Regions from separate parts of the Streptomyces sp. NPDC006925 genome, predicted to be linked through region 2. Evidence: predicted binding sites of a transcription regulator. Region 2 holds the regulator's gene; each other region holds the start of a gene.

Region 1 (10,252 bases), on a different contig from region 2:
TCGACGCCGCGACCCTCCTCCTCGACCAGGAGGGCGACAACCGGGTGGACGCCGACGCCGACGCGCCCACCCTCGCGGCCGGTCTCGTGCTGATCCGCACCGGCCGCGCCCTGCTGGAGCGCGGCGCCGGACCTGCGGCCCGCGGCGCCGGGAAGATCCGGCTGTGCACCCTCGACCCGCTGCACGGACCCGCGTCCGCGACCGGGCGGTTGAAACTCCCCGGTGAGACCGGCGCCGTGCGGCCCCGCCCGCTCTGCGCCGAGTGCCGTGCCGCGCTGCCGACGGGCGGCTCGCGGCCCGCGCGGGCTGCCGAGATCGTGGCGACGCGGCTGCTGTGCCTGCCCGTACCCGGCGCGGCACGTTCCGCACCGTACGAGCCCTACCACCGCATCCCCGGGCCGCTCGCCGTCCAGGGCACCGGGGTCGGCGCGGAGCTGACCGCCGACCTGATAGTCCGCCGAGTCCGGGAGCAACTGGGTGTCCACTGAACGACGTGCCGCGCGCGGCGCACGGTCCGCGTCCGCGGCAGGCGCGGCCCGGTTCCTCGCCGCTGTCCTGCTGCCTCTCGCCGCCGTACTGGCGCTCGCGCTCGCCGCCGGGGCACCGGCTCGGGCCGACGACGATCCGGACGGTGCCTCCGACGCCGGTTCCGCGGGGCAGCGGATAGCCGACGGGCTGCGCACCTCACCCGTGTATGTCGATCCCGCCTACCGGTCGGCGTTCCCGCCCGACGAGCAGCGCCGGCTGGTGGCGAAGATCAAGGCGTCCGGTCTGCCCGTCCGGGTCGTCGTCGTCCCGCTCATCTCCGGTGACGCGTGGGGTGGCGACCCGGAGAAGATGGTCGATGTGGTGCGCTACCGGATGGCGGAGGGCGCGCAGAAGAAGGCCGTCTACATGACCCTCAGCACCAACGAGGGGTACCTGGACGGCTTCGAGTTCCCCCGCGACGGCCAGTACCAGGCGTTCTGGGGTGTCGCCGCGGTCGGCCACCAGGACGACATGAAGGGCCGGAGTCTCTACGCCAAGTTCTCCCGCGCGCTGGAGATCGTGCGGTCCGGCGACGGCGAGAAGCAGTACGAGAAAGCCACCGCGGACCTGCACGACGACGACCCGGCGGAGCGCGACAGCGCTGCGGACGGTGGCGGCGCGGACGACAGCGCCGGGGACGGTGGCGGCGCGGACGACGGCGGCGGGGACGGTGGCGGCGCGGACGACAGCGGTGCGGACGCCGGCCCCTCCCCGCTGCTGCTCGGGGTGCTGATCGGGTCGGCGGTGGCGGTGCTCGCCGCCGCGGTGCTGGGCTTCCGCACCGTGCGGTGGCGTGCGCGGACCTCGGCGCGGGCGCCGTTCACCTCGCCGCGTTCCGTCTTCGCCACCGCGCGCACGGCGGGCGTGCGGGACCTGCGCAAGCGCGCCCAGCGTGAACTCCTCGCGTACAACGAGAAGCTGATCGCCCATGAGCCGGGCGAGCACGCCGACAGCGACCTGCTCCAGCTCTCCCTGGACGCGTACGCCGCGGCGTGCACCGTGCTGGACGAGGCCCGCGACACTCCAGACCTCGCGGGCGTCCTCGCGCTGCTGCACGAGGGCCGGGACGCGCTGGAGCGCTCCGAACCGGCTCCCCGCAGCCGCCGCAAGGCCCGGGCCGCGGCGCCGACGCTGCCGCTGTGCTTCTTCGACCCGCTGCACGGCGCCGCCGCCGAGCGGATCCGCTGGCGCCCGCTGGGCCGCCGCGAGGCCCTGCGCGTCGCCGCGTGCCGGGAGTGCTCGGCGGCGGTTTCCGCGCGCCGCGTGCCGGAGGTCCTCACCCACAAGCACGACGGCCGCCGCATCCCGTACTTCGAGGTCCCGCCCGAGCACAGTCTGTGGGCCGCCACCGGCTACGGCTCGCTGACCGAGGAGCCGCTCACCGGGCGCGTCCTGCGCGGCGACTTCACCCGCACCACCCGCACCACCCGCACCAAGCGTTCCCGCCGCGGGCGCTGAGGTCCGCGCGGGTCAGGCCAGCGGATGCCCGAGCAGCATGCTGGGCGCGCCCGCGATCCGGGTGAGGAAGACGGTGCAGGAGCCGGGCGCCGCCTTCGGGTCCAGCTTCAGCTTCCGGCGCAGCTCCTCCGGTTCGACCGCCGAGCCGCGCTTCTTGACGGTGACGACACCCACGCCGCGCTCCCGCAGCAGGGCACGCAGCTTCTTGACGTTGAACGGCAGCGCGTCGGTGATCTCGTACCCGGTCGCGAACGGCGTCGGGTGCACCGCGTCGGTGGTCACGTACGCGATCGTCGGGTCGATCAGCCGCCCGGCCACCCGCTGGGCCAGCTCGGCGACCAGGTGGGCGCGGACCACCGCGCCGTCCGGCTCGTAGAGATACCGGCCGACCGGCCCCACCTCCGGGTCGGGCAGCCCCTCCCCGGCGAGGGTCTCGCCGGCGGGCAGCAGCGTCGCGCGCACGCCGCCGGTGCCCGTCCGGCCGCCGCCGAACCACAGCACCGCCTCCTTGACGTCGCCACCGCAGGAGACCCATTCCGCTTCCGCCTCCGCGGGCACCGCCTCGTGCGGGATGCCGGGCGCCACCTTCAGCGCGGCCAGCGGTGCGGTGCGGGCCGTCCGCACGGCCCAGCTCAGCGGCGGCGAGTAGCCCTCCGGATCGAAGACCCGGCCCCGCCCGGTGCGGCGGGCCGGGTCGGCGAAGAGCGCGTCCCAGCCGCCGGTGTCCACCTCGGTGACGTCGGCGCACCGCACCTCGACCAGCTCCGCGAGCCCCAGCGCCGCGGCGTTGGCGCGGGCCACCGCGCAGGTGAGCGGCGAGCGGTCGACGGCCAGCACCCGGATGCCCTCCCGGGCCAGCGCCAGCGCGTCGGCCCCGATGCCGCAGCACAGGTCCACGGCGCTGCGGACGCCGAGGCTGCGCATCCGCCGGGCACGGTGCCCGGCCACCTGGGTGCGGGTGGCCTGTTCGAGCCCGTCCGCGGTGAAGTAGAGGGCCTGCGCGTCGGCGGGTCCGAACTTCGCCTCGGCGCGGGCGCGCAGCCGGCTCTGGGCCAGGGCCGCGGACACCAGCGCGGGTTCGTGCCGCTGCCGCAGCCGCGTCGCCACGGCGAGCTCCTGCGCGGGCTCGACCCCTCGTACCTCCCGCAGCAGCGCCTGCCCCTCGTCGGAGAGCAGCTCCGCGAACACCTCACGATCCACCCGCCCATTGTCCCGCGCCGCTCCCGCAGCCCGTGCGCCGGGCCGTGCGGGCGTGGTCTCGGGGGGGCGTGCAGTGACGACACGCGCCCAGCCCGGCACCCGGGCCCGAGCCCTGATACCGCTCCTCTCCGTGCGGGCGCGTGGGGTCGTCCGCGCTGTCCGCGCTGTCCGCGCAGCTCCGTACACGGCCGCCGGGCGCGCAGTCGGCGTCCGCGCGGCCAGGTCACCTCGGCGTCCGCGCGGCCAGGTCACCGAGGTCTCCGGCGCGCTCGCGACCGTGGCGGCGCAGGCGGGCCACGCCGTGCTCGCCGCGCGCGGCGAGTGGATCACCGACGAGAAGCGGCTGCTCACCCTGGCCGGACTGTGCGGCTTCGACGCGCCGACCAGCGGGCCGCGGCCGGAGCCGGAGGCTCTCGTGCAGGCGGTGGAGCAGTTCGAGGCGCTGCTGGAGGGCGCGGGCTGACGGGCGCGGAAGGGGCGCGAGCCGCCGAGCGGGGACGGGTGAGGGCGCCTGTCAGGTTCGGCGCGAGCCGGTGCGGCTAGCACTCCGCTTGACCGAGTGCTAAGCCAGGCATAATCTCGACCTTGGCACTCTCCCCGTGTGAGTGCCAGCAGTACGCGACGGGCAGATCCGGCACCCGCGACGACGGATCTACCAGGTCGCCACTCCAGACATAAGCCCTCAGTTTGACGTATTGAGATCTCCGAAGGGGGAGGTCGGATCGTGACGACCGCCAGCTCCAAGGTTGCCATCAAGCCGCTCGAGGACCGCATCGTGGTCCAGCCGCTCGACGCCGAAGAGACCACGGCCTCGGGCCTGGTCATCCCGGACACCGCCAAGGAGAAGCCCCAGGAGGGCACCGTCCTGGCCGTCGGTCCGGGCCGCTTCGAGGACGGCAACCGCCTGCCGCTCGACGTGTCCGTCGGCGACATCGTGCTCTACAGCAAGTACGGCGGCACCGAGGTGAAGTACAGCGGCGAGGACTACCTCGTCCTCTCGGCCCGCGACGTTCTCGCGATCGTCGAGAAGTAGTACGGCGAGAAGCAGTACGGACTACGGACGCGGCAGCTTCCCGAAGCCGCAGCGTGCAGTCGATACGCGCCCTGGTGCCCGCTCCTCACGCGAGGTAGCAGGGACCAGGGCGCGGCTCGTACGGGCCGACACGGGCGCGTACGAGACGTGCGAGACGTGTGAGAGGACACAACAGCTTCCATGGCGAAGATCCTGAAGTTCGACGAGGACGCCCGTCGCGCCCTTGAGCGGGGCGTCAACAACCTCGCCGACACCGTGAAGGTGACCATCGGCCCCCGCGGCCGCAACGTCGTCATCGACAAGAAGTTCGGCGCCCCCACCATCACCAACGACGGCGTCACCATCGCCCGTGAGGTCGAGGTGGAGGACCCGTACGAGAACCTGGGCGCCCAGCTCCTCAAGGAGGTGGCGACCAAGACCAACGACATCGCGGGTGACGGCACCACCACCGCCACGGTGCTGGCCCAGGCGCTGGTCCGCGAGGGCCTGCGCAACGTCGCCGCCGGTGCCTCCCCGGCCGCCCTGAAGAAGGGCATCGACGCCGCGGTCGCCGCCGTCTCGGACGAGCTGGTCAAGACCGCGCGCCCGATCGACTCCAAGGAGGACATCGCCTCCGTCGCCGCCCTGTCCGCGCAGGACAAGCAGGTCGGTGAGCTGATCGCCGAGGCGATGGACAAGGTCGGCAAGGACGGCGTCATCACCGTCGAGGAGTCCCAGACCTTCGGCCTGGAGCTGGACTTCACCGAGGGCATGGCCTTCGACAAGGGCTACCTCTCGCCGTACTTCGTCACCGACCAGGAGCGTATGGAGGCCGTCCTCGACGACCCGTACATCCTGATCCACCAGGGCAAGATCAGCTCCATCCAGGACCTGCTGCCGCTGCTGGAGAAGGTCATGCAGGCCGGCTCCAGCAAGCCGCTGCTGATCATCGCCGAGGACGTGGAGGGCGAGGCCCTCTCCACCCTCGTCGTCAACAAGATCCGCGGCACCTTCAACGCCGTCGCCGTCAAGGCGCCTGGCTTCGGCGACCGCCGCAAGGCGATGCTCGGCGACATGGCGACGCTCACCGGCGCCACCGTCATCGCCGAGGAGGTCGGCCTCAAGCTCGACCAGGCCGGTCTCGACGTGCTCGGTTCCGCGCGCCGCGTCACCGTCACCAAGGACGACACCACGATCGTCGACGGTGCGGGCAAGGCCGAGGACGTGCAGGGCCGCGTCGCCCAGATCAAGGGCGAGATCGAGGCGACCGACTCCGACTGGGACCGCGAGAAGCTCCAGGAGCGCCTCGCCAAGCTGGCCGGCGGTGTGTGCGTGATCCGCGTCGGCGCGGCCACCGAGGTCGAGCTGAAGGAGAAGAAGCACCGCCTGGAGGACGCGATCTCCGCGACCCGTGCGGCGGTCGAGGAGGGCATCGTCTCCGGCGGCGGCTCCTCGCTCGTGCACGCGGTCAAGGTGCTGGAGGGCAACCTCGGCAAGGAGGGCGACGAGGCGACCGGCGTCGCCACCGTCCGCCGCGCCGCGGTCGAGCCGCTGCGCTGGATCGCCGAGAACGCGGGCCTGGAGGGCTACGTCATCACCGCCAAGGTCGCGGAGCTGGAGGCCGGCCAGGGCTTCAACGCCGCCACCAGCGAGTACGGCGACCTCGTCAAGGCCGGTGTCATCGACCCGGTGAAGGTGACGCGCTCCGCGCTGGAGAACGCCGCCTCGATCGCCTCGCTGCTGCTGACGACCGAGACGCTCGTCGTCGAGAAGCCGGCCGAGGAGGACGAGGCCGCGGGCGCGGGCCACGGCCACGGGCACGCCCACTGAGGCACCCCGCCGTCCGGTGAGGGCGCACCCCGTCGCGGGGTGCGCCCTCGCTGCTTTCTCCGGCTTCCCGCGGCCTACCGCGACTTCCCGCGGCCTACCGCGACTTTCCGCGACTTTCCGCGACTTTCCGCGACTTTCCGCGACTTTCCGCGGCCTTCCGCGACTGTCCGCGGCTTTGGCGGCGGCCCGGGCCGGGGCCGCGGAGCCATTCCGGCGCCGCCCGGCCCTACTTCGGGCCGTACTTGCGTCCCGTGGTCGAGGATGCCTTGGCCAGCACGCCGCGCGGGATGAGCCGGGAGGCGCCCAGCAGGGCCTTGTACCGGGGATCGGGGACCGACAGCACCTTGCCGCGCGCGAGGTCCCGCAGCGCCGTCTCGACCACCTGGTCCGCGTCCAGCCACATCCACCGCGGAATGTCGGCGGAGTCCATCCCGGCCCGGTCGTGGAACTCCGTGCGGACGAATCCGGGGCACAGGGCCATCAGCCGCACCCCCTGACCGGCCAGATCCTTGGCGGCGCCCTGGGTGAACTGGGTGACCCACGCCTTGGAGGCGCCGTAGGTGCCGCGGGGGAAGAAGGCGGCCACGGAGGCGACGTTGATGACCCCGCCGCGCCCCCGCTCGCACATGGAGGCGGTCGCCGCCGACGTCAGCCGCAACACGGCTTCGCAGTGCACTTTGAGCATCGTCAGCTCGTCGGCGACGGACACCTCCAGGAAGCGTCCCTTGTTGCCGAATCCCGCGTTGTTGACCAGCAGGTCGACGGGGTGTTCCCGGGAGTTCAGCCGGTCCTCGACCGCGGCGATGCCCTCCTCCGTGGCCAGGTCGGCGGTGACGACGTCGGCCTCCACCCCGTGCCGGTCGTGCAGTTCGGTCGCCTCCCGCCAGAGCCGGTCGGTGTCCCGCGCGGCGAGCACGAGGTGGTAGCCGCGGCCGGCCAGCCGCCGGGCGAAGGCGGCGCCGATACCGGCGGTGGCTCCCGTAATCAGTGCAGTCGTCATGCGGCCACGCTATCGGCCCCGAACGGCTGCTGATTCGCCGTCCGGCCGCCTCGGCGAGGGTAGGGCACCCGTACGAACCCGCCGTCCCGCCACGGCCGGACGAGGCTCCGCAGCCGGGTCGGGCCGGGCCGGGCCGGGCCTGGCGGGGCCGCGGCTCGCTCGACCACGCCACCGCCGGACTGCGGCTCACCCGCGGCGCCGTGGCGGCCCGTCAGTCGGCAAGGGCGCCCCGTCAGTCGGCAAGGACGGCCCGTCAGCCGGCGAGGACGGTCCGTCAGCCCGGGATGCGGCGCAGCGCGTGCTCCCGCGCCTGCGGGTCCAGCGCCTCGCCCGCCGCCAGTACGCGCGGCAGCAGTTCGGGTTCCCGGGTCAGGGCGCGGAACACGAAGCTGACCGACACCTCGTGGTCGGGGCGGTGGACGACGGTGACGGGATCGCCCGCGCGCACCTCGCCCGGCTCGACGACCCGCAGATAGGCGCCGGGCATCCGGCGGTCCGTGAACCGCTTGACCCAGCCCTGTTCGCTCAGCCAGCCCGCGAAGGTGCGGCAGGGGACCCGCATGGAGCACACCTCCAGCAGCGGTCCGGTGCCGGGTGCGCCGAGCTGCCAGCGCTCTCCGATGCGCGCGTCGTCGACCGGGACGTCGCGGGTGGTGAGGTTCTCGCCGAAGACGCCGTTGGGCAGCGCCCGGCCCAGCTCGCCCTCCCAGAAGTCCAGCTCCTCGCGGGCGAAGGCGTAGACCGCCTGCTCCTCGCCGCCGTGGTGGCGCAGATCGCCGATGGTGTCGCCGGCCAGTCCGCTGCCCCCGGTGCCGCGCGGGCCGGGGGCGGTGACGGTGACGGCACCCTCGACGGGCCGCTTGTCGATGCCGGTCAGACCGCCTTCGGCGGCGGTGTGCTCCGAGCGGTGGGGCTCGGCGAGGTTCACGGATAGCAGCTCCATGCGCCGAGGCTACCGAGGAGCACCCCAAGGAGCGAGCCGATTCCGGCGGCGCTCCCCAAGGCATCCTTATGCTCGCCTATGCTCGGGTGCATGATCGAGGCCCGTCATCTGCGTGTCCTGCGCGCGGTCACCCGAACCGGATCCTTCTCCGCCGCTGCGCGTGAGCTGGGCTGTACGCAGCCGGCCGTCAGCCAGCAGATGAAGGCGCTGGAGGCCGCCGCGGGCACTCCGCTGCTGGTGCGGACGGGCCGTGAGACGCGGCCGACCGAGGCGGGCGAGGCGCTGGTCCGGCACGCCACCGGGATCCTGGCGGGGCTGACGGCCGCCGAGGAGGAGGTGGCGGCGTTGGCCGGGCTGCGGGCCGGGCGGGTGCGGCTGGTCTCCTTCCCCAGCGGCAGCTCCACGCTGGTGCCCACCGCCGTCGCGGCGATGCGGGCCGCTCACCCGGGCACCCGGGTCTCGCTGGTGGAGGCGGAGCCACCGCGCTCGGTGGAGATGCTGCGGGCGGGGGACTGCGAGATCGCGCTGGCCTTCCGCTACGACCCCGTGCCGGGCGAGCACGTCCCGGGGGAGCACGTCCCGGCGGAGGACTGGGAGGCGGACGACCTGGTGGTCCGGCCGCTGCTGACCGACCGGCTGGTGGGGCTGGTGCCGGAGGGGCACCCCTTCGCGGACGCGGAGGAGGTCGGCATCGGCACCCTCGCCGAGGAGCCGTGGATCGCCGGCTGTCCCCGCTGTCGTCGGCACCTCGTCCAGGTGTGCGAGGCGGCGGGGTTCACGCCCCGGATCGACTTCGCGACCGACGACTATCCGGCGGTGGTGGGCCTGGTCGGCGCGGGGCTGGGGGTCGCGGTGCTGCCGGAGCTGGCCGTGGAGTCGGTGCGCCCGCGGGGGACGCGTGCGGTCCGGGTGGCGCCCGCCGTGCAGCGCGAGGTGGTCGCGCTGACGCTGCCCGACCTCGCGCGGGTGCCCGCCGTCGCCGCGATGCTGGACCGGCTCGCGGCGGCCCGGGGCTGACCGCCGCCCCGGCCGTGCCAGGAGGCGCGGGCGGGCCGGACGGCGTGTGCGCCGCGTGAGGGAACGTTTCCGCACGGCGTCCGGGTTTCCTCGGTGCCGCGCGGTGCCCGGGTATGCGGTCGGCCGGGCGGGATCCGCTCACATCTCGCCGACCGGTTCGGCGGCGTGCTCGGCCGCACCCCCGTGGGCGGGCGTACCGCCAGGGTCTTCCGCCCCGTCGGGAGCTGCCCCGTCGGGAGCTGCCCCGTCGGGAGCTGCCCCGTCCGGAGCTGCTCCGCCCGGGGTCGACGGCCGCTGGTCCTGCGCGGGGCTGTGCGTGGTCACCAGCCGGTTCCTGGCCCGGCCCAGCAGCTCCTCGCGCTCGTCCTCGGTGAGTCCGCCCCACACCCCGTAGGGCTCGCGCACCTGGAGAGCGTGCGCCGCGCACTCGGCGCGCACGGGGCAGCGCATGCACACCTCCTTGGCGGACGCCTCCCGCGCGCTGCGGGCGGCGCCGCGCTCCCCCTCGGGGTGGAAGAACAGCGAACTGTCCACCCCGCGGCAGGCGGCCAGAAGCTGCCAGTCCCACAGATCCGCGTTGGGTCCAGGAAGGCGGGAGAAGTCTGCCATCGCGTCTCTCCTGAGTGCTGCTGGAGGTGATCTGACACTCGTGCGTAAATATGACTCTTTCGCGAATCTAGCGATCAAACTCGCAAAACGGAAGTAATGCATCTGAATAGGGCACTTCAGGATTAATGGTGCGTCGGTCGCCGCAAAGCCGGGATGTTGCTGCTCTGTGTACGGACGCTCACGTAGAGTGCTGAGGACGGCGGCTGAAAGCCGTAACTCTTTCGGGTGACCGTCGTTGAGAGAGCGAAAGCGATTGGTTCGGAACCGGCCCGGGGCGCAGTCCTCCGCGGCCGTCAATCGCGCAGGTGACGATTCTCAAGCAGCCTGGAGGCTCAAGGTGATGCGCATCAGCAGCGGAGGGCGGCCATGACATCCGTCCTCGTATGCGACGACTCCCCGCTCGCCCGAGAGGCCCTGCGCCGCGCGGTCGCGACCGTGCCCGGCGTCGAGCGTGTGACGACGGCGGCCAACGGCGAGGAAGTCCTCCGCCGCTGGGGCGCCGACCGGTCCGACCTGATCCTGATGGACGTCCGGATGCCCGGCCTGGGCGGAGTGGAGACCGTGCGGCGGCTGCTCTCCGCCGACCCCGGCGCCCGCATCATCATGCTGACGGTGGCCGAGGACCTCGACGGCGTCGCCCTGGCCGTCGCAGCCG
Region 2 (10,252 bases):
GAGACCTCGGCCAGTTCCGACTCGGCCCGCAGGAAGGTCGACTCGATGACGAGCAGGTCGCAGCCCTCGGCCAGCTCCCGCACCCCGTCGCAGAGCCGGGTGTCCATGACGAAGGCGAAGCGCTGCCCGCGGCGCGGCGCGCTGACCTCCTCCAGCCGCACCCCCCGCAGCTCCCCCTCCCGCTGGAGGCGGCCCACGTCCGGTCCGCGGATCCCCCGCTCGGCCAGCCGTCCGGGCAGCATCCGCCGCGTGTCGGGCTCCGTCAGCCGGTAGCCGAAGGTGTCGATGCGGTGCGAGAGCCGACGCGCCTCCAGGGTGAAGGGCACCCCCGGCTGCCGCGCGCCGTGCTCTTCCGGGATCCGCTCCCGGCCCGCGGCCGTGAGGTGCTGCCCGGAAGCGGCCACCAGGACGCCGGGCTCCTGCACGGGCGCCTCCCGCAGCCGGAGGGTGTCGTGGAACGGGGTGGCGTGCCGCAGCCGCTCGAAGTACCGCTGCCCGCTCGCCGGGTAGTGGGCCGTCACCTCGTGCGGCACCCCGTCGAGGCTCATGTGCTGGATGACGCCGGGCAGGCCGAGGGTGTGGTCGCCGTGGAAGTGCGTCAGGCAGATCCGGGTCAGATCGTGTGCCGCGACGGTGGTGTGCAGCATCTGCCGCTGGGTGCCCTCACCGGGGTCGAACAGGATGCCCTCGCCGTCCCACAGCAGGACGTACCCGTTGTGGTTGCGCTGCCGGGTGGGAACCTGGCTGGCGGTGCCCAGGACGACCAGTTCGCGCGCCGACACCGTCCCTCAGCACCTCATCCGGGGGGCCATTCGAGACCGCGGCCGCCGAGCACGTGCGCGTGCGCGTGGAAGACCGTCTGACCGGCGCCGGAACCGGTGTTGAAGACCACCCGGTACCCGGTGCCCGGCCCGCCGTCCGGTACGGCGATCCGCTCCAGCGCCGCCACCTCCCCGGCCTCCCGCACCACGTCGGCGATCAGCTCCGGGGAGGCCGCCGCGAGGGACGCCGCGTCCGGGTAGTGCGCCTTCGGGATCACCAGCACATGGGTGGGCGCCTGGGGGTTGATGTCCCGGAAGGCGACGGTCGTGTCGGTCTCCCGCACCAGCGTCGCGGGCACCTCACCCGCGACGATCTTGCAGAACAGGCAGTCCTGCTGCGGTTCTCCGTTGGAAGCCATGCCGGGATGCTACCCGAGGGACGGCGCTGTCCCGGGTGTCCGGACGGGGTCCCCTCACCCCCACCGCCCGCACCGGGCGAGCAGCACCGCGGTGGCCGCCGTACCGGCCGTGGAGGTCCGCAGCACACTCGGCCCGAGCCGCAGCGGCGCGGCCCCGGCCCGCGCGAAGAGCTCCAGTTCCTCCGGCGCGACGCCGCCCTCGGGGCCGACGACCAGCACGATCTCCCCCGCCTCCGGCAGGGCCGCCGAGGCCAGCGGCGTGCTGCCCTCCTCGTGCAGCACGGCGGCGAAGTCGGCGGACTCCAGCAGCGCGGCGACCTCCCGGCCGGAGGCCAACTCGGCCACCTCGGGGAACCGCAGCCGCCGGGCCTGCTTGCCCGCCTCCCGCGCCGTGTTCCGCCACTTCGCGAGCGACTTGGCCGCCCGCTCCCCCTTCCATCGGGTCACCGCGCGGGACGCCGCCCACGGCACCACGGCGTCCACGCCCGTCTCCGTCATCGTCTCCACGGCCAACTCCCCGCGGTCCCCTTTGGGCAGCGCCTGGACGACGGTGATCCGCGGGCGGGGCGCGGGCTCGGTGCGCACCTCGCGGACGGCGACCTCCAGTCGGTCCTTGCCCTCGGCCGCGGTCACACTCCCGTACGCACCGGTGCCCGCGCCGTCCGTGAGGACGACCTCCTCACCCGGCCGCAGTCTGCGGACCGAGACCGCGTGCCGCCCCTCCGGACCGTCCAGCACCACCGTGCCGGGCCGCAGCAGCCCGGCGTCGGCCAGGAACACCGGCGCGCTCACGATCCCACCTCCCGCAGCTCGGCACGTGCCTCGTCGCACTCCGCCCTCAGCACCTCCACGAGCTGCCCGGCGGGCAACTCCCGGGCCAGCCGGTGCCCCTGACCCGCCCACAGCGCCATCGCCTGCGGGTCGCCCGCCTTCGCCGCCGCCCGGCGCAGCCCGGCCGTCAGATAGTGCAGTTGCGGATAGGCGGCGGGGGCGTACGGGCCGTGCTCGCGCACGAAGCGGTTGACCAGCCCGCGCGCCGGGCGCCCCGAAAAGGCGCGGGTCAGCTCGGTGCGGGTGAAGTGCGGGTCGGTCAGCGCCCGCTTGTGCAGCGCGTGGGCGCCGGACTCCTCGGTGGCCAGGAACGCGGTGCCCAACTGGGCCGCGACGGCACCCGCCGCGAGCACGGCGGCGATCTGCCGGCCGCGCATCAGTCCGCCCGCGGCCACGAGAGGAAGCTGCACCGCTTCCCCGACCTGCGCGAGCAAGGACAGCAGCCCGATGCCGGCGCTGCCCCGGTCGCCCTCCGGATCGTCCCGGTGCGTGCCCTGGTGGCCGCCCGCCTCGACGCCCTGCACGCACAGGGCCCGGGCACCGGCCGCCTGCGCCGCCCGCGCCTCGGCGACCGAGGTCACGGTGACGACGGTGCAGGTGCCCAGCGCCGCGAACCGCTCCAGCACCCGGCGGGCGGGGCAGCCGAAGTGGAAGGAGACGACCGGCACCGGATCGTCGTGCAGGATCGCGAGCTTCGCCTCGTAGGCGTCGTCGGTCTTGCCTTCCGGGTCGCCCAGCTCCGTCTCGTACCAGGCGGCCTCACCCGTGAGCTGCTCGCGGTAGACCTCGACCGCGGCGGGGTCGGCGCTGCGGGGCTGCGGCATGAACAGGTTGACGCCGAAGGGGCGCCCGGTCAGCTGCCGGAGCTGCCGGATCTCCTCGTACATCGCCTCCGGCGTCTTGTATCCGGCGGCGAGGAAGCCCAGCCCCCCGGCCTCGCACACCGCCGCCACCAGCTCGGGGCGGGAGACCCCGCCCGCCATCGGCGCCTGGATGAGGGGATGCGCAGTCAGCTCGGAGAGCGAAGGCGGCGAGGTGGACATGACCACATCCTGTCACGTCCCCTGTACGGCCCCGGCGCACCGTCCCCGGTCCCCCGGCCCGGGGGACCCGCGGCCCCGCCGCCCGCGCTCAGCGTCCGTTGAAGGCGTCCTTCAGGCGCGAGAACAGCCCCTGCTGCCCCGGCTGGAACTGGCCCGTGGGCCGCTCCTCGCCGCGGAGCTTGGCCAGCCGCCGCAGCAGCTCCTCCTCCTCCGCCTCCAGCTTGGTCGGGGTCGTCACCTCGACATGCACGATGAGCTGGCCCCGGCCCCCGCCGCGCAGGTGGGTGACGCCGCGCTCGTGCAGCGGGACCGACTGGCCGGACTGGGTACCGGGACGGATGTCGATCTCCTCCATGCCGTCCAGCGTCTCCAGCGGCACCTTCGTGCCCAGCGCCGCCGCCGTCATCGGGATGGTGACGGTGCAGTGCAGATCGTCGCCGCGGCGCTGGAAGGTCGAATGGGCGTTCTCATGGATCTCCACGTACAGGTCGCCGGCCGGGCCCCCGCCCGGGCCGACCTCGCCCTCGCCCGCGAGCTGGATGCGGGTGCCGTTGTCGACACCGGCGGGGATCTTCACGGTGAGGCTGCGCCGCGAGCGCACCCGGCCGTCCCCGGCGCACTCCGGGCACGGGGTGGGCACCACGGTGCCGAAGCCCTGGCACTGCGGGCACGGCCTGGACGTCATGACCTGGCCCAGGAAGGACCGGGTGACCTGGGAGACCTCGCCCCGGCCGCGGCACATGTCGCAGGTCTGCGCCGAGGTGCCGGGCGCGGCACCGTCGCCGCTGCAGGAGTTGCAGACGACGGCCGTGTCGACCTGGATCTCCTTGGTGGTGCCGAACGTCGCCTCTTCCAGGTCGATGTCCAGCCGGATCATGGCGTCCTGGCCCCGGCGGGTGCGCGAGCGCGGGCCGCGCTGCGCCGCCGTGCCGAAGAAGGCGTCCATGATGTCGCTGAAGTTGCCGAAGCCCCCGCCGAACCCGCCGGCGCCGCCGCCCGCGGCACCCGAGGCCGGGTCCCCGCCCAGGTCGTAGACCTGCTTCTTCTGCGGGTCCGAGAGCACCTCGTAGGCGGTGTTGATCTCCTTGAACCGCTCCTGGGTCTTCGGATCCGGGTTGACGTCCGGGTGCAGCTCGCGCGCGAGTCTGCGGAACGCCTTCTTGATCTCGTCCTGCGAGGCGTCACGCTGCACGCCGAGGACCGCGTAGTAGTCCGTCGCCACCTTATGACTCCGCCAGGATCTGTCCGACGTACCGTGCCACTGCGCGTACAGCTCCCATCGTTCCGGGGTAGTCCATGCGGGTCGGTCCGACCACGCCGAGTTTGGCGACTGCTTCGTCGCCCGAACCGTAACCGACCGAGACGACCGATGTGGAACTCAGCCCCTCGTGCTGGTTCTCATGCCCGATTCGTACGGTCATACCCGGATCCTTGGCTTCTCCGAGCAACTTCAGCAGCACGACCTGCTCCTCCAGCGCCTCCAGAACGGGCCGGATGGTGAGCGGGAAGTCGTGCCCGAAGCGGGTGAGATTGGCGGTCCCGCCGATCATCAGCCGCTCCTCGGTCTCCTCGACCAGGGTCTCCAGCAGGGTGGCCAGCACGGTCTGGATCGTGCCCCTGTCGTCGGCGTCGAACGCCTCCGGCAGGTCCTGCACCAGGGAGGGGACCTCGGTGAACCGCTCGCCGACCACCCGGCTGTTGAGCCGGGCGCGCAGGTCGGCCAGCACCGCCTCGCCGATCGGCGCCGGGCAGTCGATCAGCCGCTGCTCGACCCGGCCGGTGTCGGTGATCAGCACCAGCATCAGCCGCGCGGGAGCCAGCCCGAGCAGTTCCACGTGCCGCACCGTCGAGCGGGTCAGCGACGGGTACTGCACCACGGCCACCTGCCGGGTGAGCTGCGCCAGCAGCCGCACCGTGCGGCCGACGACGTCGTCGAGGTCGACGGCGCCCTCCAGGAAGTTCTGGATGGCACGGCGCTCGGGCGAGGAGAGCGGCTTGACCCCGGCGAGCTTGTCGACGAAGAGGCGATACCCCTTGTCGGTGGGGATGCGGCCCGCGCTGGTGTGCGGCTGGGCGATGAATCCGTCGTCCTCCAGCGCCGCCATGTCGTTGCGGACCGTGGCCGGGGACACCTTGAGGTTGTGCCGCTCGGTGAGGGCCTTGGAGCCCACCGGCTCCTCCGTGCCGACATAGTCCTGGACGATGGCGCGGAGCACTTCAAGTCGACGCTCGCTGAGCACGGCGCACACCTCCCGTCCGGCCGCTGATCCGAGGTCCCGTTTCCGGCGGCTGTCCCCTGGCACTCTTCGTGCCGGAGTGCCAAGCCCCTGGGCCAGTGTACGGCCGGTCACCACAGCCGGGGCAAGGGCCGCCCGCCCGCGGGCCCGACGGTACCCCGCACGCACTCCCGGACGCGGCTTCCGGGAGCGGCTTCGGAGGCCGCTGGCGGGCCGTCTTCCGGAGCTGCTTCCGGAGCGGCCGAGAGCGCCGCACCCGGGCGCTGCGGTTAGCGTCGTCCCATGCAGCCGTTCGCAGAAGACGCCAGGCAGGACCCGTCGGCCGCCGCCAGCCGCTGGGAGCAGATCGCCCCCGGGGTGCTGCGGCGCAGGCTGCCGCAGTGGGACGCGACGGTCGGAGCCGTCGCCGGGGACAGCGGCGCGCTGCTCGTCGACACCGGGTCCAGCCTGCGGGAGGGCGCCGGAATCCGCACCGACGTGGCCGCGCTGCTGGGGCGCCGGGTGACACGGATCGTCCTCACCCACCCGCACTTCGACCACATCTTCGGCACCGCCGTCTTCTCCGGCGCCCAGGTGTACGCGGCCGTCGGTGTCCGCGAACTGCTGGCCCGCAGCACCGACGTGCTCCGCGACGACGCCGTGGCGCACGGCCTGCTGGAGGACGAGGCGGGCGAGGCGGCCGACGTGCTGGTGCGCCCGCACCATCCGGTCAGCGGGCAGCTCACCCTCGACCTGGGCGGACGCGAGGTCGTGCTGGTGAACGTGGGCCCCGCGCACACCGAGCACGACCTGGCCGTCCTGGTGCCCGGCTCCCCCGACGTCGTCTTCTGCGGCGACCTGGTGGAGGAGTCCGGTGCGCCGCAGGCCGGCGCGGACGCCCACCTCGCCCGCTGGCCTGTCGCGCTGGACCGGCTGCTGGCCCTGGGCGGCGAGGACGCGGTGTACGTGCCGGGACACGGAGCGCTGGTCGACGCGGCGTTCGTACGCACGCAGCGGGACGAGCTGGCGCGCCGCTCCACGCCGTGAGGGAGGCAGCCGGCCGCGGGGCACGTAGCAGAATGAGCGGCATGCGCAGCCGTTACGACAATCCGGACCTGACCCCTCCGTGGAAGCGGCCCCGAGCCGTGCCGGAGGTGGCCGCCGAGCCGGACCTGGTGGTGGAGGAGATCAGCACCGGCTTCTGCGGGGCCGTCGTGCGGTGCGAGAAGACCGCCGAGGGCCCGACCGTCACCCTCGAGGACCGCTTCGGCAAGCACCGGGTCTTCCCCATGGCGGCGGCGGGCTTCCTGCTGGAGGGGCGGACGGTGACGCTGGTGCGGCCCACGCCCGGCAGCGGGCCCGACGCGGGCGCCTCGGCCGGGCGGCCGCGGACGGCCTCCGGCTCGCTGGCCGTACCGGGCGCCCGGGCCCGGGTGGCACGCGCCGGCCGGATCTACGTCGAGGGGCGGCACGACGCCGAACTGGTCGAGAAGGTGTGGGGCGACGACCTGCGCATCGAGGGGGTGGTCGTGGAGTACCTGGAGGGCGTCGACGACCTGCCCGCCGTCGTGGAGGCGTTCTCGCCCGGCCCCGGAGCCCGCCTCGGAGTGCTGGTGGACCACCTGGTGCCCGGCTCGAAGGAGTCCCGGATCGCCGCGGAGGTCTGCGGGGACCACGTGCTGGTGGTGGGGCACCCGTACATCGACATCTGGGAAGCGGTGAAACCCGCGTCGGCGGGCATCCGGTCCTGGCCGCACGTTCCGCACGGCCAGGACTGGAAGACCGGGGTGTGCCGCGCCCTCGGCTGGCCGGAGCACACCGGGGCCGCCTGGCAGCAGCTGCTGGGCCGGGTGCGCAGCTACAAGGACCTGGAGCCGGCGCTGCTGGGCCGCGTGGAGGAACTGATCGACTTCGTGACGGCCCCGGACCACACCTGACCGGCCCGGCGAGCCGCCCGGCCCCGGGCCCGCGGAGGCGCGCGCCCGGACCGCGGGAGCGGGCGCGCCCGGACCGCGGGAGGGTGCGCCGGTCCGGGCACGCGCGAGGTGCCCGCGGCCGGTCCGGGCGCGCCCGTGCGGCCCCCGGAACCGGCGGCTGCCACATCCGCACGCGGACCGGGGACAATGGACGGATGCCCTCCGCACTGCCCGACGGCGAGCCCGTACCGCACGACGGTTCGCTCCCCCCGCACGCGCTGACCCGCGGCGCCCACAGCGCACGCCCGCTCGGCGTCTACATCCACGTCCCGTACTGCGCCACCCGCTGCGGCTACTGCGACTTCAACACCTACACCGCCACCGAGCTGCGCGGTGCCGACGGCGGGGTGGCCGCCTCGCAGGAGAACTACGCACACAGCCTCATCGAGGAGATCCGGCTGGCCCGCCGGGTGCTGGGCGAGGATCCGCGCCGGGTCGGGACGGTGTTCGTCGGCGGCGGCACCCCCACCCTGCTGCCCGCCGCCGACCTGGGCCGCATGCTGGCGGCCGTCCGGGAGGAGTTCGGACTGGCCGAGGACGCCGAGATCACCACCGAGGCGAACCCGGACTCGGTCGACCCGGGCTATCTGGCCGAGCTGCGGGAGGCGGGGTTCAACCGGATCTCCTTCGGCATGCAGAGCACACGCGAGCACGTGCTGCGGGTGCTGGAACGCACCCACACACCCGGCCGGCCGGAGGAGTGCGTCGCGGAGGCCCGCGAGGCAGGCTTCGCGCACGTGAACCTGGATCTGATCTACGGGACGCCGGGCGAGACGGACGAGGACTGGCGCGCCTCCCTCGACGCCGCGCTGGCCGCGGGCCCGGACCACATCTCGGCGTACGCGCTCATCGTGGAGGAGGGCACCCGGCTCGCCCGGCGCGTGCGGCGCGGCGAAGTGCCGATGACCGACGACGACGTGCACGCCGACCGCTATCTGATCGCCGAGGAGCGGCTGACCGCCGCCGGCCTGGAGTGGTACGAGGTCTCCAACTGGGCGGCACCGGGCGACCCGGCCGCCCGGTGCCGGCACAACGAGCTGTACTGGACGGGCGCCGACTGGTGGGGCGCCGGGCCGGGCGCCCACAGCCATGTCGGCGGGGTGCGCTGGTGGAACGTCAAGCACCCGGCCGGCTACGCGCGGGCGCTGGCCGAGGGCCGCTCACCCGGTGCGGGCCGGGAGCTGCTCGGCGCCGAGGACCGGCGGGTCGAGCGGATCCTGCTGGAGCTGCGGCTCCGCCAGGGCTGCCCCCTCTCGCTGCTGGCCCCCGACGGCGCCCGGGCGGCCGCCCGGGCCCGCGCCGACGGGCTGCTGGAACCGGGCCCGTACGCAGCGGGCCGGGCCGTGCTCACGCTGCGCGGCCGCCTGCTGGCCGACGCGGTCGTCCGGGAGCTGGTGGACTGAGCCGCCCGCGCGGGCGCGCGAGTGCGGGGCTACTGCTGGGACGACTCGGTCGCCACCGGGAGCCGCCCGCGCGGGCGCGGGCGCGCGGGTGCCCATGAGGCCGCTCGGGCAGCGCGCCCAGAGCCGCCCGCGCGGGCGCGCGACGCGGTTCCCGGTCGCGCCGCGCGATGCCGGCCGGTCAGCCGGTGTGCGCGGCGGCGGCGCCGGTGGCCTCCGGCAGCCGCAGCACCAGCATCGCCAGGTCGTCGGCGGGCAGATCCGGCGCGAAGGCGTACACCGCGCGGCGCAGCCGCTCGGCCGTGCCGCCCGCGTCCAGCCCCGCGGAGTCGGCGAAGCGGGCCGCCAGCCCGTCGCTGTCGTCGAACAGCCGGCGGCCGCAGCGCCGTTCGGTCACCCCGTCGGTGACGCACAGCAGCGTGTCGCCGGGGTGCAGCGTGAAGGACTGGCACTCGTAGCTGACCTGCTGGGCGACCCCGAGGAGTAACTGCGGCAGCGCGGCGGTCCGCACCTGCCCCGCAGCGTCCCGGACGAGCGGCAGCGGATGCCCGGCGCAGGTGAGCGTGCAGTCCACCAGGCCGTCGCGGAAGGCGAGTTCCCCGTAGACGACGGACAGGAACCGGGCCTGCTCACCGACCTCCCGGTTGAGCCGGTCCAGGGTCTCGGGCACGGAGTGGCCCTCGCGGGCCAGCAGCCGCAGCACCGGGCGGGCCAGTCCGGTGACCACGGCGGCTTCGGGGCCGTTGCCGCAGACATCACCGAGTGCGAACCGCCAGCGGCCATCGGGCAACCGCAGCAGGTCGTAGAAGTCGCCACCTGCCCATGTGCCCTCCCCGACCGGTTCGTAGACCAGCGCGGTGTCCAGACCGGGAACGTGCATCTCCTCGCTGGGCAGCAGCCCGCGCTGGAGGATCCGGCTGATGTTCTCCTGGAGCGCGTATCGGCGGGCGGAGAGCACCGCGAGCGCCACCCGACGGGCGAAGTCCTCCATCAGACCCAGCACTTCGTCCGGTATCCGCAGCAGCCCGGCACGGCCGATCACCAGCGTGCCCACCGGGCGGCCGCCGACGACCAGATCGCACCGGGCCGAGGCGCCGCTGCCGCCGCCCTCCGCGGCGCCCTCCGGCCAGCGCCAGGGGGACGCCTGCCCCGGCAGCACACGGTCCGCGGGGGCGGGCGGTTCTTCGGCGAGCCGGGCGCGCAGCTCCTCGATCCGGCCTTCCTGCGCGTGCCAGACCCGGGCCAGCCGGGGCAGCCGGGAGCGCTCGTCGTCCCGCAGCCACACGGCGCACCAGTCGGCGAAGCGGGGCACCATCAACTGCCCGGCGAGCGAGGCGACCTTGTCCTCGTCCGTGTGCCCGGCCAGCAGGTCGGACGCCTCCGCGAGGAAGGAGAGCACGCCGTTGCACATCCAGTCCCGGTGCGGGAGCCGGGGTGCCGGGCACTGCGCGGCGGGCCCGGCGCCGCCCGGCCCCTCCGGCGGGCTTCCGGGCGGGCACGGGTGCGGGCTCCGCGACAGGCCGTCGCCGGGCCCCTCGCGCAGGGCACTGCCGGGAAGGGCGCCGGATGCCGCACCGCCCGCGACGGGCACGCGCGGCCTCTCCCG
Region 3 (10,252 bases), on a different contig from region 2:
GGGGCCCCCCCGCGGGGGGGCCCCCCCCCTCCCGCCGCCCTCGGCGGGCGGTACTGCCTGCGTGCGGCTCGGACTCAGAAGTCCATGCCGCCCATGCCACCGGCGGCAGCCGCGTCGGCGCCGGCGGCGGCCTTCTCCGGCTTGTCGGCGATGACGGCCTCGGTGGTGAGGAAGAGCGCCGCGATGGAGGCGGCGTTCTGCAGCGCGGAGCGCGTCACCTTGGCCGGGTCGAGGATGCCCTCGGCGATCATGTCGACGTACTCGCCGGTCGCCGCGTTCAGACCGTGGCCCGGGGTCAGGTTGCGCACCTTCTCCACGATGACGCCGCCCTCGAGGCCGGCGTTGACCGCGATCTGCTTGAGCGGGGCTTCCAGAGCCAGCTTGACGGCGGCGGCACCGGTGGCCTCGTCGCCCGCCAGGTCCAGCTTCTCGAAGACCGAGGAAGCCTGCAGCAGGGCGACGCCACCGCCGGCGACGATGCCCTCCTCGACGGCCGCCTTCGCGTTGCGGACGGCGTCCTCGATGCGGTGCTTGCGCTCCTTGAGCTCGACCTCGGTGGCGGCACCGGCCTTGATGACGGCCACGCCGCCGGCCAGCTTCGCCAGCCGCTCCTGGAGCTTCTCGCGGTCGTAGTCCGAGTCGCTGTTCTCGATCTCGGCGCGGATCTGGTTGACCCGGCCGGCGACCTGGTCGCTGTCGCCCGCACCGTCGACGATGGTGGTCTCGTCCTTGGTGATCTGGACCTTGCGCGCCCGGCCCAGCAGGTCGAGGCCCGCGTTCTCCAGCTTGAGGCCGACCTCCTCGGAGATGACCTGACCGCCGGTGAGGATGGCGATGTCGTTGAGCATCGCCTTGCGGCGGTCGCCGAAGCCCGGAGCCTTGACGGCGACGGACTTGAAGGTGCCGCGGATCTTGTTGACGACCAGCGTGGACAGGGCCTCGCCCTCGACGTCCTCCGCGATGATCAGCAGCGGCTTGCCCGACTGCATGACCTTCTCCAGCAGCGGAAGGAGGTCCTTCACGTTGCTGATCTTGGAGTTGACGATGAGGATGTAGGGGTCCTCGAGCTCCGCCTCCATGCGCTCCATGTCGGTGGCGAAGTAGGCGGAGATGTACCCCTTGTCGAAGCGCATGCCCTCGGTGAGCTCCAGCTCGAGCCCGAAGGTCTGCGACTCCTCGACGGTGATGACGCCTTCCTTGCCGACCTTGTCCATGGCCTCGGCGATCAGCTCACCGATCTGGGTGTCGGCCGCGGAGATGGAGGCGGTGGAGGCGATCTGCTCCTTGGTCTCCACGTCCTTCGCCTGCTCCAGCAGAGCGGCGGAGACAGCCTCGGTGGCCTGCTCGATACCGCGCTTGAGGGCCATCGGGTTGGCACCCGCGGCGACGTTGCGCAGACCCTCGCGGACGAGCGCCTGGGCGAGCACGGTGGCGGTCGTCGTGCCGTCACCGGCGACGTCGTCCGTCTTCTTGGCGACCTCCTTGACCAGCTCGGCGCCGATCTTCTCGTAGGAGTCCTCGAGCTCGATCTCCTTGGCGATGGAGACACCGTCGTTGGTGATCGTGGGGGCGCCCCACTTCTTCTCCAGAACGACGTTGCGGCCCTTGGGGCCGAGCGTGACCTTGACGGCGTCGGCAAGCTGGTTCATGCCACGCTCAAGACCGCGCCGCGCCTCCTCGTCAAAGGCGATGATCTTGGCCATGTGGGTTGGTCCTCCCTGGCTTCCCCCATGCGTCGAGCGCAAGGGGAGGGTTGGATTTCTCCGGACCGCGTGGCGCCCGCGACGGACGGCCTGAGACCCGGTGGTTCCTTCCCCACCCGGCTGCGGCCTCACCGACCCGGTCCTTCTTTGTCACTCTCACTCGCAGAGTGCTAACCCAATGATTAGCACTCGGGCATGGAGAGTGCAAGCGACGGCGAAGCCGTCTCCGTGGGAGTGGTGGCTCGGTGGGGGCACCTCCCGGCCGGAGGCCGGGGGAGGGTGGGCACAGGCGACGGCGGGGGCCTCCGGCCGGGGCGGCGGAGTCGCTCCCGGCCGGAAAGCGGAACCCGAGAGCAGGCCCGGGGCCCGGGAGGCACGAGCTCAAGCGGATGGCGGACGACGGGCGACGGGCCACGGGCAGCAGACAGCAGACAGCAGAGAAGGGGCCGCACCCGAGGGTGCGGCCCCTTCTCCGCTGTGTCTGCAGCTCTGCGCAGTCCGGCGACACTCAGCCGGTCACGCGGACCATGTCCGCCTGCGGCCCCTTCTGACCCTGCGAAATCTCGAACTCGACCCGCTGCCCTTCGTCGAGAGTGCGGTAACCGTCCATCTGGATCGCGCTGTAGTGGACGAACACGTCCGCACCACCGTCGACCGCGATGAAGCCGTACCCCTTCTCCGCGTTGAACCACTTGACGGTGCCCTGAGCCATTCCTAACTCCCCTATTACTGGCCCTTGCGCGAGCCCGCACTTCGCGAACCCGGGTCAGACCTCACCCCCATGAGCAAGCGGGGGCGTGCGCCGGAACGCGTCGACCGCCGCTGAATGTATCTGCACGGACGCCCTGTGCAACAGGTCAATCGGACGAGAATTCTGGGCACGGCTGATCGGAAATAAGCCTCAACTGGTCCCGAAGCAGGGCAAGTCGGGCCAGACATTTGGAGTCTTCGCGACAATTGCCGTCCGGTTTTCGACCGTAACTTGTCCCGTTGTCGTCGCGGCGCTGTCCCGTCCTCGGCCGTGCCCGCCGCGGTCTGCGCGGCGGTCGGCGGGTGCCGGGTGGGGGAACTTCCGTCACTCTACCGCCTCCCGAAACACGGAATCGCCCCCTCCGATTCTCTTCGGAGGGGGCGACCCCACGGCGTAAGCCCTGCTGGCGAGCGGTGGTCCGGGACCCGGCGGGCCGGGGCTGGTCCGGCGGCGGAGGACCGGCCAGACCCGCCGCGCGTGCGACCGGTCAGCCGCCGGCGACCGCCGGAATGATGGAGACACCGGTGCCGTCCGGGGTGGGGGTCTGCAGCCCCTGTTCGAAGCGGACGTCGTCGTCGTTGACGTAGACGTTGACGAAGCGGCGCAGCTTCCCGGCGTCGTCCAGGACGCGGGCGGAGATGCCCGTGTGGTTCTTCTCCAGGTCCGCCAGCACCTCGGCGAGAGTCCCGCCCTCGGCGCTGACCTCGGCCTGACCGCCCGTGTAGGTGCGGAGGATGGTGGGGATCCGGACGTTGACGCTCATGTCGATCTTCCTCACGTGTAGGGGACGCGTCCCAGGGGCCCGCTCCGGCACTCCCGATGCGGAACACCGGGCAAACACCGGGGGGCGGATTTCAGCCGTTCGAGGCGCTGCGGGCCTGCGAAGCCCGCGGCCCCTCGAGGCGCCGCGGTGGCTCCCGGGGCGGCGCGCGCCCCGGGAGACCCCCGGTCAGGCCAGACCGGCCTCGCGGAAGGCGGCCAGGTTGGGGCGGATCACGGCGGTGGGCCGCGCCGTGGCGGCCACGGCGTCGAGGGTCTTGAGTCCGTCGCCGGTGTTCAGGACGACCGTCGTGAGCGTCGGGTCGATGGCACCGGACTCGATCAGCTTGCGGGTCACGCCCAGCGTGACACCCCCGGCCGTCTCCGCGAACACCCCTTCGGTCCGGGCGAGCAGCGCGATGGACTCCACGATCTCGGCGTCGTTCACGTCGTCGACGGCGCCGCCCGTGCGCGTGCAGATGTCGACCACGTACGGCCCGTCCGCCGGGTCCCCGATGGCCAGGGACTTGGCGATGGTGTCCGGCTGCTTGACCGGGCGCACGGCACCGGTGCCGTCCTTGTACGCGCGGGACACCGGCGAGCAGCCCTCGGCCTGCGCGGCGTAGATGCGGTACGGCTTGTCCTCGACGAGCCCGAGCCGGATCAGCTCCCGCAGCCCCTTGTCGATCTTCACGAGCTGGCAGCCGGAGGCGACGGGGATGACGAGCTGGTCGGGCAGCCGCCAGCCGAGCTGCTCGCAGATCTCGTACGCCAGCGACTTCGATCCCTCGGCGTAGAACGGCCGCAGGTTGACGTTCGTGAAGCCCCACCCCTCGCCCAGCGGGTCGCCGATCAGCTCGGAGCAGAAGCGGTTCACGTCGTCGTAGGTGCCGTCGATCGCGACGAGTTCGCCCCCGTAGATCGCGGCCATCACCACCTTGGACTGCTCCAGCCCGTCCGGGATGAACACGCACGAGCGCAGTCCGGCCCGGGCGGCGGCGGCACCCACCGCGCCGGCCAGGTTGCCGGTCGAGGAGCAGGAGAGGGTGGTGAACCCGAAGGCGCGCGCTGCCTCCAGGGCGATGGCGACCGGGCGGTCCTTGAAGGAGTGGGTCGGATTGCCGGAGTCGTCCTTGACGTAGAGCCCGCCGGTCACGCCCAGTTCGGCGGCGAGCCGGTCGGCCTTCACCAGCTGGGTGAGACCGGGGTTCAGGTTCGGCCTCTCGGCGACGTCGGCAGGCACCGGCAGCAGCGGCGCGTAGCGCCACATCGAGGCGGGCCCGGCGGCGATGCGCCGCCGCAGCTCCTCCGGGTCGCCGGAGGGGAGCTCGTAGGCCACTTCCAGCGGGCCGAAACACTCCAGGCACACGAAGCTGGGGCCCAGCTCGGTGCGGGTGCCGCACTCACGGCAGGAGAGGGCCACTGCGGCACCGAGGTCGTAGGGGGTGCTGCCGGCGGTGCCGGTGGAGGTGGTGCTGTTCGCTGCAACTGTCTGCACAGCCATGGAGGCGAGGCCCTTTCTCCTCATCTTCCCCGTGGCGTATCTCGTCACGGGCCGGAATTGGCACCGTCCCCACGAGGCGGTCTCGCCTTTGAGTCCGCGTACGCGCGGATCGCGGGATGGTTGCCGGGGCTTCAACGGGCCGTTCCCTCTGCCCCTCTGGATGAGCTGCACTATGGCTACGGGCGGCCGACAGCCGCCCGGGCGTTTGTGTCGCGGCGACCCCGAGATGCGGAGGTCACCTGCGTTGTTCAAGACTGTAACCGACGGCGGTCACGCTTGAGGGGGACGTCCGAACCGCGAGATGGATCTTCCACTGCTCGTCCTCCCCGGTCCGGGGCGGCAACGGTACCGCCGGGCGCTCCTCGGCCCGCCCCCGGACCCGACCGACCGGCCCGACCACCCGACCACAGATCCGACCGGACCGGCTACAGATCCGATCGGACCGACCACAGATCCGACCGGACCGACTACAGGAAGGCGCGCACGTGCTCGACGAAGTGGGCCGCTGGCTGCGGCGCCGTTCCTGGCGCGTCGCGGACCGGCCGCTGGAGGACCTGCTGGCGGCGAAGCGCCGCACCGGCACCACCGTCAGCGTGGTGCTGCCCGCGCTAGACGAGGAGGCCACCGTCGGCGACATCGTCTCGGTGATACGCCGCGGGCTGGCCACTCCGCACCCCGGCACCGGGACCGCGCTGGTGGACGAGCTGATCGTGATGAACTCCGGCTCCACCGACCGGACCGCCGAGGTCGCCGCGGCCGCCGGGGCCGAGGTGGTCCACCGGGACGAGGTGCTGCCCAGGCTGCCGCCCCGCCCCGGCAAGGGCGAGGTGCTGTGGCGTTCCCTGCTGGCGACCAGCGGCGACATCGTCTGTTTCGTCGACGCCGACCTGCGCGAGTTCTCGCCGGACTTCGTCACCGGCATCGTCGGGCCGCTGCTGACCGAACCGGACGTGCACCTGGTCAAGGCGATGTACGACCGTCCGCTGCGGGACAACCCGGCGGGCGGCGGGCGGGTGACCGAACTGGTGGCGCGTCCGCTGCTGAATCTGCACTGGCCCCTGCTGGCCGGCCTCGTCCAGCCGCTGGGCGGCGAGTACGCGGCACGCCGTTCGCTGCTGGAGCGGCTGCCGTTCCCGGTGGGCTACGGGGTGGAGCTGGCGCTGCTGGTCGACACCCTGGAGCTGGTGGGGCTGGACGCGCTGGCCCAGGTCGACGTGGGGGTCCGGCTGCACCGCAACCAGGACGGGCAGGCGCTCGGCCGGATGGCGACCGCCATCCACGCGGCGGCCGAGCGCCGCATCGCCCGGGGCCCGGCGACGGTGGACGGCACGCGCGGCGCGATCGAGGCGCTGTCGGGCGGCACGGCGCTGACCCAGTTCGAGCGGGACGGGACGGGGTGCTTCGTCCCCCGCGGCCACCTGGTGGACGTCGAGGAGCGCCCTCCCATGTGCACCGTGCCCGAGTACGGGCAGCGGATGGCGGCATGAGCGGCCCGGAGGTACCCCTGTCCGTGTTCGGGGGCCGACGGGCACGTTTGAGCGGTTTCGGCGGTGGCTAGGCTCAGCGGCATGGTCGCTGGAGGAACACCGCCCGGAGCAGCACCGCGGGGAGCAGCATCCCAGGGAGCTGGGGAAGCGCCCGGGGCGCGGCAGGCCGGGGGAGGCTCGGCGCGGGTGCTGGTGGCGTCCAACCGCGGCCCGGTGTCCTACACGCGCGCGGAGGACGGCACGCTCTCCGCCAGGCGCGGCGGCGGCGGGCTGGTCTCCGGACTCTCGGCCATCGGCCCGGAGGCGGACGCGCTGTGGGTGTGCGCCGCGCTCGGCGACGGCGACCGCGAGGCGGCCAGGTCGGCGCGGGGACGGCTGGACCCGGGGGACACCGGCGGGCAGCCGGTGCGGATGCTGGACATCCCGGCCGACACCTTCGAGGCGGCCTACCACGGCATCGCCAACTCCGTACTGTGGTTCACCCATCACATGCTGTACCACACGCCGCTGGAGCCCGCCTTCGACGAGGACTTCAGCGGCCAGTGGGCCGGTTACGAGGCGTACAACGCCGCTTTCGCGGACGCGCTGGCGCGGGAGGCCGACGACGGTGCCGCCGTCCTGGTGCAGGACTACCACCTCGCGCTGGTCCCCGGGATGCTCCGCGCACGCCGCCCCGACCTGCGGATCGGCCACTTCTCCCACACGCCGTGGGCGCCCGCCGACTACTTCCGGCTGCTCCCGGACGACGTCGCCGCGCAGCTGCTGCGCGGCATGCTCGGCGCCGACCGCACCGCGTTCCTGACCGCGCGCTGGGCCCGGCTGTTCGCCGAGTGCTGTGCGCGGGTGCTGGGTGCCACGGTGGAGGGCGGCGGCTTCCCGGGGGCGGACGCCTCGCGCCGCGGCTCCGTACCGCAGGACGCCTCAGCGGAGGACTCCGCACCGGAGGACTTCTCGCTGACGGTGACCTACGAGGGCCGTACGACGCGGATCGGGGTGCATCCGCTGGGTGCGGACGGCGACTTCCTGCGCGAGCGGGCGCACCGGAGTGACGTCGCCGACCGGCTGGCGCAGTTGCGCGATCAGGTGGGCACGGACCCCGAGGGGGCACCGCGCCGGGTCCTGGTCCGGGTGGACCGCACCGAGCTGTCCAAGAACATCGTCCGGGGCCTGTACGCCTACCGGCGGCTGCTGGCCGACCACCCCGAGTGGCGCGAGCGCGTCGTCCACCTCGCGTTCGCCTACCCCTCGCGGCAGGACCTCGCCGTCTACCGGGACTACACGGCCGAGGTGGGCCGGGTCGCCGAGGAGATCAACCGGGAGTTCGGCACCGGCGGCTGGACGCCGGTCGTGCTGCATGTGAAGGACGACTTCGCGAGGTCGCTGGCCGCCTACCGGATGGCGGACGTCGCGCTGGTGAACCCGGTACGGGACGGGATGAACCTGGTGGCCAAGGAGGTCCCCGTGGTCTCGGACGCCGGCTGCGCGCTGGTGCTCTCCCGGGAGGCGGGCGCCCACGAGGAACTGGCGCCGGACGTGCTGTCCGTGAACCCGTTCGACGTGCGGGAGACGGCGGCCGCCCTGCGCACCGCGCTGGAGGCGGACCCGGCCGACCGCGCGGAGCGGACCCGCCGACTGGCCGCGACGGCCACCTCCCGGCCACCGGCCCGCTGGTTCCTCGACCAGTTGGAGGCGCTGCCCGGCTGACCCCGCCCGGGTCCCGCTCGCCCCGGGCCCGCCCGGGGCCGCCGCCGGGCGGTGGCAGCCGGGCGGTGTCCGCGGGTCAGTGCGGCGGCTGGATCCCGTCCGCCAACGCCCGCAGCCAGGCCACCAGTCCGGCCGGGCCCGGAACCCGGACGTCCGCACCGTCGCGGAGTTCCGGAACCGCCTCGGCCGCCGCCTCGGGAGCGCTGTAGAGCAGCAGTCCCGGTACGCCCTCGGCGCGCAGGGCCGCGACGGCGGCGTAGGCGGGCAGGTCGCCGCGGTCGTCACCGGCGTAGACGACGGCGGTGGCGGACCGCTCGCGGACGAAGCCGGTGAGGGCTGCGCCCTTGTCGGCGCCCGGCGGCCGGAGTTCGAGCACCATGCGGCCCGGCTCCACCACGAGTCCGTGCCGTTCGGCCAGCGCGTACAGCGGCTCCCGCAGCCGGTCGAGGGCCTCGTCGGGCGAGGCGGCGCGCCGGGTGTGCACGGCGAGCGCCCGGCCCTTGTCCTCCGTCCAGGTGCCCTCCGGTGCTTCGGACTCCCGCAGCAGCCCGGGGAGTTCGGCCCGTACCGCGGCCACTCCGGCGGGTGGTTCGGGGGCGCGGACGACCGGGTCCGCCGCGTCCCACCGTTCGGCCCCGTAGCCGCCCAGGACGGTGAGCCCCTCCAGCCCGGCGGCGCCGTCGAGGCCGCCGTACCGTACGGCTTCCGCCGCCGGGCGGCCGGTGATCACGGCGACACCGGCCAGCCGCGGGGCGAGCCGCGCCAGCGCGGGGACCGCCTCGGGGTGCGCCCGGGCCTCCCGCGGATCGCCGACGATGGGCGCGAGGGTGCCGTCGAAGTCGAGTGCGAGCACGGTGCGCGCGGGGTCGGCGCGGACGGCGGCGAGCCCGGCGCGCCCCGCCTCCGTCTCGGATTCGGGCAGCGGCGGATGCGCGGAAGGCGGCGGAAGCGACATGTTCGCACCCTAGCGAGCGGGCGGGTGCCGGGCCCGAGGGTCCGGCGGAATGTGCGGTTCTAGTGGGTGCGGTCCCGGGCGGCCTGCCGGAGGCGCCGCAGGCGGTTGACCGTCACCGGAGCGTGCCGGGCCGCGCGGGGGTCGTCGAGCAGCGCGTTGAGGTACTGGTAGTAGCGCACGGGCGACATGCCCAACTGCTCCCGGACGGCGCGCTCCTTCTCGCCGGAGGAGGGCCAGCCGCGGGCCGCGAAGGCGAGCACCGCGCGGTCCTCCGCGGAGAGGTCGCCCGCTGCCGGGTGCGCCGCGCCGTCGGGACCGTCCCCGGCCGCGTCCGCGGTAGCGTCGGCAGGCCGGTCCGGCGTACCGGACGCGTCCGTCCCGCCGTCCGCGCCGCCGCTGTCCCGCACGTCCTCCGTACCGCTCACGCTTCCACCGTACGTGCCGGGGCAGCCGCCGCGGCCGCGCGGGAGGGGCGCTCGGCGTCAGCGGGGGCCGCCCGGCGCAGAGAGAGCGGCGCCTCGGCACCCGCAGCCGCGCTCGGCGTCAGGAGGGCTTCGCCTCCTCCTCGGCTTCCGCCTTGCGCTGGAGTTCGGTGAGCACGGCCTTCGGGTCGCCGCCCTTGACGGCGGCCTGCCCGATGGATTTCTTGATGGTCGCGTTGGTACTCGCCCAGGAGACCTTGCCCACCGGGTAGAACTCGGCGCCGGCGAGCTGGTCGAGGAAGGGCCAGAGCTTCTTCTGCTCCTTGTCCTTGCGCATCTTCTCGGAGGCGCTGGTGGTGACGGGCAGCAGTCCGTACTGGGACACGAAGGAGTAGTGGTTCTTCGTCTCGAAGACGAAGGCGAGGAACTTGCCGCACGCTTCGCGGTGGCCGTTCTTCTTGAACGCCATCATCCAGTCGGCGACGCCCAGGGTGCCCTCGGCGGGGCCCTTGCTGCCGGGCAGCTTGCCGGTGCCGTAGGAGATGTCCTTCTTGTCGGCCTGCTGCATCAGGGTGGGGTGCCCGTTGAGGATGCCGACGTCGCCCTCGGTGAACGCGTCGAACAGCTTCTGCCGGTCGGTGCGCTGGGGGCTGGGTTCGGTGTAGCCGGGCGTGACGAGGTTGTCGCGCAGCCACTGGAACGTCTGGATGTTCTCGGGGGAGTTGATGGTGTAGTTGCCCACGCTGTCGACGTAGGCGCCGCCGTTGCCGAGCATCCACATCAGGGACTCGCCCTGCGCCTCCTCGGGGCCGAGCGGCAGGCCGTAGGGGATCCGCACCCCGGCGGACTTCAGGGCGCGGGCCGCCGACTTGAGCTCCTGCCAGCTCTCCGGCGGCTTCTCGGGGTCGAGTCCGGCCTTCTCGAAGAGGTCCTTGTTGTAGAAGAGCACCCGGGTGCTGGCGACGAA

What was found. Region 2 encodes HrcA, which represses chaperone genes, less so after heat shock. Its sites were predicted from a motif close to TTNGCACTCNGNNNNNCNGAGTGCNAA; they were not measured.
Region 1: groES (co-chaperone GroES) is a predicted target of HrcA. The motif match lies at 3,726-3,752, and genes of this name have one in related genera.
Region 3: groL (chaperonin GroEL) is a predicted target of HrcA. The motif match lies at 1,886-1,912, and genes of this name have one in related genera.

Annotation. Positions count from the first base shown of each region.
Region 1 covers NZ_JBIAGB010000044.1:4,758-15,009, forward strand. Annotated here, with positions in the region: gene ACFYNS_RS31445 (hypothetical protein) at 1-488, shown strand, start outside; gene ACFYNS_RS31450 (hypothetical protein) at 478-1,986, shown strand; gene ACFYNS_RS31455 (class I SAM-dependent methyltransferase) at 1,999-3,186, opposite strand; gene ACFYNS_RS31460 (hypothetical protein) at 3,260-3,649, shown strand; gene groES (co-chaperone GroES) at 3,911-4,219, shown strand; gene groL (chaperonin GroEL) at 4,400-6,028, shown strand; gene ACFYNS_RS31475 (SDR family oxidoreductase) at 6,255-7,028, opposite strand; gene ACFYNS_RS31480 (MOSC domain-containing protein) at 7,303-7,971, opposite strand; gene ACFYNS_RS31485 (LysR family transcriptional regulator) at 8,062-8,988, shown strand; partial or broken gene ACFYNS_RS31490 (WhiB family transcriptional regulator) at 9,271-9,597, opposite strand; gene ACFYNS_RS31495 (response regulator transcription factor) at 9,964-10,252, shown strand, end outside.
Region 2 covers NZ_JBIAGB010000030.1:40,437-50,688, reverse strand. Annotated here, with positions in the region: gene ACFYNS_RS28345 (ribonuclease Z) at 1-782, opposite strand, end outside; gene ACFYNS_RS28340 (histidine triad nucleotide-binding protein) at 797-1,180, opposite strand; gene ACFYNS_RS28335 (16S rRNA (uracil(1498)-N(3))-methyltransferase) at 1,235-1,972, opposite strand; gene ACFYNS_RS28330 (nitronate monooxygenase) at 1,969-3,054, opposite strand; gene dnaJ (molecular chaperone DnaJ) at 3,143-4,276, opposite strand; gene hrcA (heat-inducible transcriptional repressor HrcA) at 4,278-5,294, opposite strand; gene ACFYNS_RS28315 (MBL fold metallo-hydrolase) at 5,574-6,317, shown strand; gene ACFYNS_RS28310 (DUF3097 domain-containing protein) at 6,359-7,207, shown strand; gene hemW (radical SAM family heme chaperone HemW) at 7,402-8,649, shown strand; gene ACFYNS_RS28300 (SpoIIE family protein phosphatase) at 8,828-10,252, opposite strand, start outside.
Region 3 covers NZ_JBIAGB010000009.1:31,900-42,151, reverse strand. Annotated here, with positions in the region: gene groL (chaperonin GroEL) at 75-1,703, opposite strand; gene ACFYNS_RS14755 (cold-shock protein) at 2,212-2,415, opposite strand; gene ACFYNS_RS14750 (MoaD/ThiS family protein) at 2,942-3,217, opposite strand; gene thrC (threonine synthase) at 3,404-4,717, opposite strand; SAM riboswitch class I at 4,735-4,884, opposite strand; gene ACFYNS_RS14740 (glucosyl-3-phosphoglycerate synthase) at 5,203-6,204, shown strand; gene ACFYNS_RS14735 (trehalose-6-phosphate synthase) at 6,286-7,908, shown strand; gene otsB (trehalose-phosphatase) at 7,985-8,863, opposite strand; gene ACFYNS_RS14725 (DUF3263 domain-containing protein) at 8,923-9,288, opposite strand; gene ACFYNS_RS14720 (extracellular solute-binding protein) at 9,407-10,252, opposite strand, start outside.